Regions from separate parts of the Rhizobium sp. BK060 genome, predicted to be linked through region 3. Evidence: predicted binding sites of a transcription regulator. Region 3 holds the regulator's gene; each other region holds the start of a gene.

Region 1 (3,829 bases), on a different contig from region 3:
GTCCCGCCTGTTAGGATCGCTATGTCCTCCAGCATCGCCTTGCGGCGGTCGCCGAACCCTGGAGCCTTGACGGCAGCAACCTTCAGGCCGCCGCGCAGCTTGTTGACGACGAGCGTCGCCAGCGCCTCGCCTTCGACGTCCTCTGCAATGATAAGCAAAGGCTTCCCGGACTGAACCACGGCCTCGAGGACCGGCAGCAACGCCTGCAGGTTCGAAAGCTTCTTTTCGTGGATCAGGAGGTAGGGTTCCTCGAGCTCAACCCGCATCTTCTCTGGGTTGGTGACAAAATACGGCGAGAGATAACCACGGTCGAACTGCATGCCTTCGACGACTTCCAACTCTGTCACGGCGGTCTTGGCTTCCTCGACGGTGATGACGCCTTCGTTGCCGACCTTTGCCATTGCTTCTGCAAGGAAGCGGCCAATCTCGGCGTCGCCATTGGCCGAGATGGTGCCCACCTGGGCGATCTCATCGTTCCTGGTAACTTTACGGGCGTTCTTCTGCAGCTCCTCGACCACAGCTTCGACTGCTTTGTCGATACCGCGCTTCAGGTCCATCGGGTTCATCCCCGACGCCACGGCCTTCGCACCCTCCTTGACGATCGCCTGGGCGAGAATTGTCGCGGTGGTGGTGCCGTCACCAGCGATGTCGCTGGTCTTCGAGGCAACTTCGCGCACCATCTGTGCACCCATGTTCTCGAACTTGTCCTCCAGCTCGACTTCCTTGGCAACAGTGACGCCGTCCTTGGTGATCCGGGGTGCGCCGTACGACTTGTCGATAACAACATTGCGCCCCTTGGGGCCGAGCGTAACCTTAACCGCATTGGCGAGGATATCGACACCGGCCAGCATCTTCTCGCGGGCGTCGGAATGGAACTTCACTTCCTTGGCAGCCATTTTTCTACTCCTTCCTCAGGCAGCATTCCTTGTAAGCAGGGGGCGGTATCGACCCTACGCCGCATTTCTCGCAGCGGCGTCGACCTCGATCACGCCCATCACGTCAGATTCCTGCATGATCAGGAGATCCTCGCCATTGAGCTTGATTTCGGTGCCCGACCATTTGCCAAACAGGATGCGATCGCCCACCTTCACATCGAGGGGTCGCAATTGCCCATTGTCGTCGCGCGCACCGGGGCCGGCGGCAACGACCTCACCTTCCTGTGGCTTTTCCTTCGCCGTGTCTGGGATGATGATGCCGCCGGCCGTTTTCTCCTCGGCCTCGATGCGGCGAACCAGGATTCGGTCATGCAAGGGACGGAACGTCATGTCGCTCTCCTCAGGGACAAACAGATTTTCCCTCCGCGCCGCATAGGGAGCGAAGCCGACGCGGGGCTCCGATCCTTTCGCCATCGCGTTCAGATCGATCTGGTTTATGATTTTTGGAGTTTCAAGAGGGGAGTTGAAATTTTTTAGCACTCTAGCCTATCGAGTGCTAACCGGTCTGAATTGATACAGCTGTTTCACGTCGCCGGCGGTTTGGACGCGTACCGCGTCGCCATGGTGGTGGGTTTTGCCGAGACGAGCTGACGATCACCCATGAGAGCCGTTTGGGCGCAGATTTGGAAAACGGGCTCCCGGATTTTTGCCGCTGAGTGTCCCCGGAACGTAAGCCGCCCACGATGGGCCCTTTGCCTTGACGAGATCACGATTCACTCGGCCAACTCACCGTCGGACTTGGTCACCTCACTTTCGAGGTGTTCGAAGAGAAACGGATTGATCATATCCCAAGGTCCTCTGCGATTTTTCTTTATCACCGAAACGGCCTCCGCCAGCCGCTGCTCCGAAAAAGTCGAAAATTGGTCAACGCTCGAACATTCGCGGAGCAAACTATCAGCATTGCGTATCTCTTCTAGCTTCGGAGGCTGCGCTTGGTAGCCGACTTGAAGCTTTATGCTTTGAGAAGCCATCACCGGCAAATGCAACCTTCGATATACCGGAAGGGTCTGTGACATGATTTCATCCTGGATTATGCCAGCATCTAGGACGTACTCACTCGGAATATTGGCCTGTACATAGAACTTATGATCTTGCATGCAGTGCCCAAGCTTCAACATCGTATACGTGTATAGGCCCTGCGTGATCACGTTCCAATCAAGCCCCTGGAGCCAAGTCAGATCCCCTGGCTTGTAGCAGCCAACATTTATAAGACCGCCGACATAGTCGCCAGCAAAGTATCCACCGACCGTGGCCACGCCATACCAAAAGGTCTTGTTCGTCGCGACTGACCGGACGAACCGTATCCCTTCCAATCGATCACTCTGGAACGCTCTCCACGAAAAAAGTACTTCCCCGGCCGTTATCGCCACTGGAGCACCAGCGGAGAGACCATAGAGTTCTTTATCGCGCTCTGAAAACCATGTGATCATGGTCGAGGCAAGGGGGCTCGAGATCGGGTTGACGTTGTACTGCCGCGTAGCGACGTCATACTGAATCTGCGAATACTCGCCTTCACAACTATAGTTTATCAGCACTTTCCCTTGGTCATCAACAGATAGACTGAAGTATCCATCATCGATGTCTTTCAGCGGATTAGTTTTCCAGTCTCTTGACACCCTCACTGCGACGCCAATCGCGAACAGGGAAACGGAGATCGCAACGAATAGTAAGCAGAAGTTCAGGATTCTAAGGCGCTTAGCTCGATCAGACATGATGAACACCTCGAACTCCGGCAGGAAGTATCGGCACTATAATATATTTACCGTACACGAGACAGTTCGGCTTGAGAGGGTGATGGAGCAGCTTATTCTCGTTCAAGTACGTCAATCGCACGGCGCTGCTGGCCTAAGGGCCTGGACGAACAACACCTTCCCGGAATGCGCGACATGCAAGCGCACAAGCGCTGGCGGCCTCCATCATAAAGCAGGTGCGATAGAAACTGCCCCCATTACCTTCCCGCTACCCCTTGGTTGGGCTAGTACCCGGTCATCTCCAGGTAACCCCTGCCACTGACACTGCCCTCGAAGGAGATCGGGCCTTCCCAGTACGGGACGGACGTTGACATCCACGCATGATCGTTCAGAGGATGGGTGGTGACGTCAAAGCCGCGACTGGGAATCTGGACGTTCCAAGAAACAGGAATTTGACGCCCTGCGACTTTGGCGGTTCGCACGGGAACGATCTTGAGAGCTGCCGCCGGCAAAGGGTCCGGTCGCCCGTCGGCGGTGATCCAGGTAGCCGAGGTAAATCCCTCTCCATCATTTCGCAGACGGAAGCCCATGAGCTTCTCACCTGTATCGAGATGTAGCGAGAACCAGTCCCAACCGGTCTGGTCTTGCGCAAGCGGCTGTGACGACCACTCGCGGTCAAGCCAAGCCTTCCCCGTCACCTCTACATTCCCGGCCGGTAGCGAAAGCGAGCCGGTCACCGCATAGAACGGTTGCGAATAGTAGTAGCTGGCCTGTCCCTTCGCTGACTTCAGCGAATAGCCGTTATCGCCCTGTGGCACCAGCGGGCCTGTGGCCATTAGGCGGAGTTTGTAGCCGAATTCCTCTGTGGTCGCAGTCAGGCTGAGGTCGGCCAGTTGATCCGCTCCCGGGGCGGCATGTCCCTTCATCTGCCAGTCATCGATCCAGGCCGAGAACGGCGCCGCGACAACCCCAGCCTGCCCCACTCCCCCGCGTGAAATACGTTCTGCGACGAAGTGGTTCTGTGAAGTGGTGACGGCTGCGTGACCCATCCAGAGCTGTGGGCTCGACCACTCGTTGGCCTCACCCGGAGCAAGCGCTGACCGGAAAAGGGTCCACTGCGCTCCGTATTGGGTTCCGTCGGGGGCTTCAAGATTGGCCGTTAGATACCACCACTCTATCCGGAAGTCCGGATGTGGGCCGTGG
Region 2 (3,829 bases), on a different contig from region 3:
TGAAGCGCGGTGCGCACGACCTTGGCCGGATCGATAACGCCCTGCGCATAGAGATCGCCATACTCTCCGGTCTGGGCATTCCAGCCGTAGGAGAAGTCGGACTTTTCGCGCAGCTTGCCGACGATGATCGAACCTTCGGCGCCGGAATTCTCGGCGATCTGACGGACAGGTGCCTCGATTGCGCGACGGACGATCTCGACGCCGACCCGCTGATCCCGGTTGGCCGTGTTGAGATTGTCGAGCGCTTTGACGGCCCGCAGCAGCGCGACGCCGCCACCCGGTAGAATGCCTTCCTCGACGGCCGCACGGGTGGCATGCAGCGCATCGTCGACGCGGTCCTTCTTTTCCTTCACTTCGACTTCCGTCGAACCGCCGACGCGGATGACGGCAACGCCGCCGGCGAGCTTGGCGAGGCGTTCCTGCAGTTTCTCGCGGTCATAATCGGAGGTGGTTTCCTCGATCTGCGCGCGGATCTGGGCAACGCGGCCGTCGATCTCGGCCTTGGAGCCGACGCCATCGATGATCGTGGTGTTTTCCTTCTCGATCGCGATCTTCTTGGCACGGCCAAGCATGTTCAGCGTCACGTTCTCCAGCTTGACACCGAGGTCTTCGGAAATGACAGTGCCGCCTGTCAAAATAGCGATGTCTTCCAGCATGGCCTTGCGGCGGTCACCGAAGCCCGGAGCCTTGACGGCAGCGATCTTCAGGCCGCCACGCAGCTTGTTGACGACGAGCGTGGCGAGAGCCTCGCCTTCGACGTCTTCGGCAATGATAAGGAGCGGCTTGCCGGACTGCACGACGGCTTCGAGAACCGGTAGCATCGATTGCAGGTTCGAAAGCTTCTTCTCGTGGATGAGGATATAAGGATCCTCGAACTCGACGCGCATCTTCTCGGCATTGGTGACGAAGTAAGGGCTGAGGTAGCCGCGGTCGAACTGCATGCCTTCGACGACTTGGAGTTCGGTTTCGGCCGTCTTGGCTTCCTCGACGGTGATGACGCCCTCGTTGCCAACCTTTTCCATTGCCTCGGCAAGGTAACGGCCGATCTCTTCGTCGCCATTGGCCGAAATCGTGCCGACCTGGGCGATCTCCGAATTGTGGGAGATCTTGCGCGCGTTGGTCTTCAGTTCGTTGACCACGGCGTCGACGGCAAGGTCGATGCCGCGCTTCAGGTCCATCGGGTTCATGCCGGACGCCACCGCCTTGGCGCCTTCCTTGACGATCGCCTGGGCGAGAACGGTCGCGGTGGTCGTGCCGTCGCCGGCGCGATCATTGGTCTTGGAGGCGACTTCGCGCAGCATCTGGGCGCCCATGTTCTCGAACTTGTCTTCCAGTTCGATTTCCTTGGCGACCGAAACGCCGTCCTTGGTTATGCGCGGTGCGCCGAAGGACTTGTCGATAACGACGTTGCGGCCTTTCGGGCCAAGCGTCACCTTCACAGCATTGGCAAGCACATCGACCCCACGCAGCATGCGTTCACGGGCATCGGTGTGGAACTTGACTTCTTTCGCAGCCATTTCTTTAACTCCTCAATAGGCAGCTAATTTAACTGATCGGTCGGCCTTCAGGCGGCCTGCTTCTGCTCTGCCGGGGCTTCGATGATGCCCATGACATCGCTTTCTTTCATGATCAGCAGGTCTTCGCCGTTGATCTTGATCTCGGTGCCGGACCATTTGCCGAACAGGATGCGATCGCCAGCCTTGACGTCGAGCGGCTGGACCTGGCCGGCATCGTTACGCGCGCCGGGTCCGACGGCGATGACCTCGCCTTCCTGCGGTTTTTCCTTAGCGGTATCGGGAATGATGATTCCGCCCTTGGTTTTCTCTTCGGACTCAACCCGGCGGACAAGAATGCGATCATGAAGCGGTCGGAACGACATGTTTTCCTCCGATGGACAAACAATGATGACGTTGTTCCCCTGGCCGGACCGGATGACCAGTCCGGGTGGGTGCAAAACCTCAGTCGAGCGTTTTGCGCAAAATGATCTGGTTTGGCGGTTTTTTGATTTCAAGAGGTCAAAACAAAAAAATCAGCACTCCTCGGAGGCGGCTGCTAACTTTCTGGAAAGAAACAAGAACCTGGCCTCGAGCGTCTAAAAATTCGTTGATGGCCGCAAAAAATTACGCCACGTTCAGGCTGTCACGAAACGGAGATGAAGCATGCGATTTTCATCGGATCTGGAGCGTCAGCTCAACGGTTATGGCCTTACCACCGCGCATATCCTCTACCGCATTCCCGATTTCGAATCCGTCCTTCAGACTTATGTCTGGCAGGATTACGATCTGGCTCCCGATTTCCCTGAGATGCAGAAGTTCCTCAATTACTGGCAGGCCAACCTCGACGGGCCGCTGCATTCCGTCCGCTATACGCATCAGCGCCTGATCGGACCGAACGAATGGTGCCGCGTCGAAGGCGAGTTCAAGCTGCACTGAGACTTGAATCCGGATTTTTCGTTTCCTGGTTCTTTTTCCGACCGAGGCTTGATGAGCTCGGCAGCACGTCATCCCGGTCTCCGTTTGACGATGTCAAAAGCGAGTCGGGATCGCGCAAGCCAGTTGCTCCCAGCGCTGCAAAATAGAATTGAGTGGCAAAGCCTCGAAGCATCGGAGCACCAGAGATGGCCTGAAGACGAGATCGCTGATTGTGCCGTTGAAGGGTAAGCGTTGTTTTTCTGCGCAGCCCACGTTTGATTGCCGGCTTTGAATTCCGCAGTTGGACCGACGGCGGCAATCTGCGCCCGCCTGTTGTGAAAGCCTGCGCGATATACAGAATATAGCTGCAGGTTAGGAGCTCGATCGAGTGGTTCGCTAGGACTGAAGACACCCAAATTTTTCTCAGGCGCAGCCCTTGAATCCGAAATTCTCAAAAACCAAATCGATAGCTGCCAGCCGCTGAGGATAGGGCTGGCCTTGCTGGAAGCGCCATCTTTCGGCGCTCCGTACCCATGTTGCTTCAAGGAGGATATGGCTATGGCAACATCCTACGACTATGCACCGCTGTTCCGATCCAGCGTCGGTTTCGATCGGGTCTTCAATCTCCTCGAAAATGCTCAGCGCGCCCGCTCGATCAGCGACTGGCCGCCCTATGACATTGTCAAGACCGGCGATGACAGCTATCGGATTTCGATAGCGGTGGCAGGTTTCGCTCAAGACGATCTCGACATCACATTCCAGTCCAACCTTCTGATCGTGGCCGGCAAGAAGCAGGAGGCGGCTGCCGAAGCCTACCTTCATCGCGGCATAGCCGGCCGGCCGTTCGAACACCGGTTCGAGCTCGCCGACCATGTTAGGGTGAACGGAGCGGATCTAAAGAACGGTCTCCTGTCCGTGGATCTCGTTCGTGAGGTTCCCGAGGAAATGAAGCCGCGGAAAATCGCCATCGAGACTGCGCCGACTGTTGAGCCGTCGGCTCCTTGCGCGCAGATCGACGCGCAGAAGGCCGCTTAAGCAGAACCCATCAAGGAGGGCGTCGCGGCGGCGGCGCCCGTCAACATCGCGGGTTGGGAAGGAGAGCGTAATGAAACCCGATATGTTCAAAGAGCCAGTTTCTATTCTTGTCGGCCTCGGCTTTCCGGCGGAGGTTCGCAGCGTGATGGACGCCTACCGGCATCTCGTCGAGTGGCCGGCGGCGCTCAGAGATAACGCGCACTCAGTTGCGCTTAAGGCGTGTGGAGCTGCGCTGCGCGGTGAAATCGAAGCGGAGACCGCCCGCGGCCTATTTGCCGCCTTTGCGGAGAAACACGAGCTGCTGGCTCCGGAAACCAACGTCAACGTTGCGTCTCGCCTGCGACGGGACAGGGATCCGCACGTACGCTGAGGTAAATCCGATG
Region 3 (3,829 bases):
AGCAAGGCGCAGATAGCGGTCGCGCAACTCTACATTCTCGACCTTCAGAAGTTCCAGCGGATCGGGCTGTGCTGCAGCTTCAGCGGCGGCTTCGTTCTCGACGTTTGCGGCGGCGTCCGCCGCGGCTTCGGCCGCGGCGGTGTCAGGTCCGTTCTTCGTCGTTTCGTCAGTCATGACGTTCTCCGGTGATTGGTGTCTTTTAGAATGTGCCCGATATCGAGCTTTGACGGGCAAAAATCAAGTCTGCGTGACTGAAAAGCACGCGATGCAAGGCACAACTCATGCAGGGTTGACCGAGAGGGCCGCCTTGACTTGCTCGCGCTAAAGTTCTTTTATTTTAGCCAGATCTAAATCTTTGGTGCTTCGGCCTTATCCAGGGTCAAGGAGCTGCTACCATGAGCGATCAGAAAAGCTATTCCGGGCGCTGCTTCTGCGGCGCCGTGGAGATTGTTGCTACCGGCGAACCGGTGGCTATGGGCTACTGCCACTGTGCCTCCTGTCGGCATTGGTCGGCAGGACCGGTCAACGCCTTTACGCTCTGGCAACGGCACGCTGTCCACGTCACCAAAGGTGGCGAGCACGTGGAAGGCTACCAGAAGTCCGATACGAGCGTGCGGAAATTCTGCGAGCTGTGCGGTGGGCATCTCTACACCGACCACCCCACCTGGGGCGTCACCAACGTTTACGCGGCACTTCTGCCCGATCTCGATTACGCTCCGGCGTTGCACATGAACTATCAGGAAAGCGTGCTGCCTATCCGTGACGGCCTGCCGAAATACAGAGACATGCCTGCTGAGATGGGCGGCTCGGGCGACATGCTGCCGGAGTAGTTGCCCTACTTTGCGCCGCGTGACAATCGCGTCATCAGCTGAGCGGTGTAATCGACCATCGGGACGATGCGCGAGTAGTTGAGCCGCGTGGGCCCAATCACGCCGACGGCGCCAACGATACGGTCGTCATCATCACGATAGGGCGCGACGATCAACGAGGAGCCGGAAAGCGAGAAGAGTTTGTTTTCCGAGCCGATGAAAATGCGCACGCCCGGCCCGCTTTCTGCGAGATTGAGAAGCTCCAGCAGGCTGTCCTTCTTTTCGAGGTCGTCGAAAAGCATGCGCAGGCGGTCGAGATCGTCGGCTCCGGCAAGACCGGCCAGCAGATTGGCGCGGCCGCGGATGATGAGCTGGGCCGGCTTGCCCTCGTCGGCGCTGCCGGACCAGACGGCGATGCCGCGCTCGACGAGATCCTGCGACAGCGTATCGAGCTCGCGGCGAACATCGTCCTTCAGCCGGCTTAATTCATTGCGCAGTTCCGGCAGCGTCTGGCCGGTCATGTGGGCGTTGAGAAAATTGGCGGCCTCGGTCAACTGCGACGACGTGACGCCTGCCGGAAGCTCGATAATGCGGTTTTCCACCTGGTCGTGATCACCGACAAGAACCGCAAGCGCCTTCGTCGGCTCAAGCCGGATGAATTCGACATGCTTGAGAACAGGATCGCTCTTCGAAGTGATAACAAGGCCGGCGCCGCGCGAAATGCCCGAAAGCATGCGGCTAGCCTCATTCATCATCAATTCCATCGGGTTGTCGCGGCTTTCGGCACGCACCTGGCGATCGATGTTGGCGCGATCCTCGGCCGAGAGATCGCCGACCTGCATGAAGGCGTCGACAAAGAAGCGCAAGCCGATCTGTGTCGGCAGGCGGCCGGCACTGACATGCGGCGAGTAGATGAGGCCAAGTTCCTCCAGATCGCTCATCACGTTGCGCACGGAAGCTGGCGACAGCGACATCGGCAGGATGCGCGACAGGTTGCGGGAGCCGAGCGGTTCACCCGTCTCCAGATAGCCCTCTACGATGCGGCGAAAGATTTCCTTGGAGCGTTCATCCAGCGCAGCCACTGCATCTGAAACCGACGTCGATCTGAACTCCATGAAACCTTGCGTACCCGTGCTGACGATGATCCGACAAAATATAGCCAATCTCCCCGCAGCGGCAAAAGGGAAATTGCAAATAGGCGCTGCCAATCGTAGAAGCTCTCAACAACATAAGCACGCACGATCTAACCGAAAACCACTCGCGTCTTCGGCATCATGATTAGGAGAATAGTATGCGGCCCTCAGGCAGAAAAACCGACCAGATGCGCAAGGTCTCTTTCGAGCGCAATTTCTCCAAGCACGCGGAAGGCTCCTGTCTGGTGAAGTTTGGCGATACGCATGTGTTGTGCACGGCGAGCGTCGAGGAGAAGCCGCCGGCATGGCTGCGCAATACCGGCAAGGGTTGGGTCACGGCCGAATACGGCATGCTGCCGCGCGCCACCGGCGAGCGCATGAAGCGCGAGGCCGCATCCGGCAAGCAGGGTGGGCGCACGCAGGAAATCCAGCGCCTGATCGGCCGCTCGCTGCGCGCCGTCGTCGACCTCAAGGAACTCGGTGAGCGTCAGATCACGCTCGACTGTGACGTCATCCAAGCGGACGGCGGAACGCGCACAGCATCCATCACCGGCGCTTGGGTTGCGCTCTATGATTGCCTGAAGTGGATGGAGAGCCGCAACATGCTGAAGGTCGAGCGCGTGCTCAAAGACCACGTCGCGGCCATCTCCTGCGGCATCTTTGCCAACCAGTCGGTGATCGACCTCGACTATCTCGAAGACTCCTCAGCCGAGACCGACGCGAACTTCGTGATGACGGGCGCGGGCGGTATTGTGGAAATCCAGGGCACCGCCGAAGGCACGCCTTTCACCGACGAGGAGTTCGCCTCGCTGATGACACTCGCCAAAACAGGCATTGCCGAGCTCGTCGCGATGCAGAAGCAGGCGATCGCTGGATGAACGACATGCTGGAAGGCATGCTGGAGACGGCGCTCTATGCGGACGATCTCGACGAGGTCGAAGCCTTCTACGAGGGCATTCTCGGCCTTTCGAAGATCTCGCGAGGCGGCAACCGGCATGTCTTCTTTCGCTGCGGCACCGGCGTATTGCTGATCTTCAACGCTAAGGAAACGATCAAGCCCCCCTTACCCACCGCGCTGCAGGTGCCACCGCACGGCACAAGCGGTGCAGGACATGCCTGTTTTCGTGTCTCCGGGGGAAATCTCGATGCGATTGCGGCCCGACTAAAGTCCAAAGGTGTCGCCATCGAATCCGAAGTCACCTGGCCGCAAGGCGGCCGATCGATCTATTTCCGCGATCCGGCGGGCAACAGCCTCGAATGCGCTGAAGCCCGCATCTGGGGCATCGAATAGGACAATCATGCGCAAGCTCGAAACCAAGACCATCGTCGTTGCCAGCCACAATGCCGGGAAGATCCGGGAAATCCAGGACCTGATCGGTCCGTTCGGTTTCACGGCAAAGTCAGCGGCCGAATTGAACTTCGTGGAGCCTGACGAAACCGGCACCACCTTTGAGGAAAACGCGACGATCAAGGCGCTCGCCTCCGCCGAAGCCGCTGGACTGCCGGCGCTATCGGACGATTCCGGCCTTGTCGTCGATGCGCTCGGCGGCGATCCGGGCGTCTACACCGCCAACTGGGCTGAGAAGCCCGACGGCACTCGCGACTTCGCGATGGCGATGGAAAAGGTCGAGACGGCTCTGGAAAAGGCCGGCGCTTCCAGGCCGGAACAGCGCACTGCGCGCTTCGTCAGCGTGCTCTGCCTTGCCTGGCCGGATGGCCATAGGGAGCTCTTCCGCGGAGAAGTGGAAGGCACCGTCGTCTGGCCGCCGCGTGGCAGCCAGGGCTTCGGCTACGATCCGGTCTTTCAACCCGACGGCTATGAGACTACCTTTGGCGAGATGAGCGCGGAAGAGAAGCACGGCTGGAAGCACACAGAGGCACTGTCGC

Evidence for each region. Region 3 encodes HrcA, which represses chaperone genes, less so after heat shock. Its sites were predicted from a motif close to GTTAGCACTCNCNNNNNGNGAGTGCTAAC; they were not measured.
Region 1: a site for HrcA is predicted at 1,408-1,436, ahead of groES (co-chaperone GroES). Genes of this name have one in related genera too.
Region 2: a site for HrcA is predicted at 2,029-2,057, ahead of groES (co-chaperone GroES). Genes of this name have one in related genera too.

What each region holds. Positions count from the first base shown of each region.
Region 1 is NZ_JACHYW010000007.1:146,561-150,389, forward strand. It holds gene groL (chaperonin GroEL) at 1-896, opposite strand, end outside; gene groES (co-chaperone GroES) at 951-1,265, opposite strand; gene FHT71_RS10075 (hypothetical protein) at 1,649-2,647, opposite strand; gene FHT71_RS10080 (lipocalin-like domain-containing protein) at 2,911-3,829, opposite strand, start outside.
Region 2 is NZ_JACHYW010000005.1:54,329-58,157, forward strand. It holds gene groL (chaperonin GroEL) at 1-1,517, opposite strand, end outside; gene groES (co-chaperone GroES) at 1,565-1,879, opposite strand; gene FHT71_RS07200 (usg protein) at 2,160-2,432, shown strand; gene FHT71_RS07205 (Hsp20 family protein) at 2,970-3,446, shown strand; gene FHT71_RS07210 (DUF982 domain-containing protein) at 3,517-3,816, shown strand.
Region 3 is NZ_JACHYW010000019.1:43,432-47,260, forward strand. It holds gene grpE (nucleotide exchange factor GrpE) at 1-174, opposite strand, end outside; gene FHT71_RS20560 (GFA family protein) at 396-830, shown strand; gene hrcA (heat-inducible transcriptional repressor HrcA) at 836-1,924, opposite strand; gene rph (ribonuclease PH) at 2,101-2,820, shown strand; gene FHT71_RS20575 (VOC family protein) at 2,817-3,233, shown strand; gene rdgB (RdgB/HAM1 family non-canonical purine NTP pyrophosphatase) at 3,241-3,829, shown strand, end outside.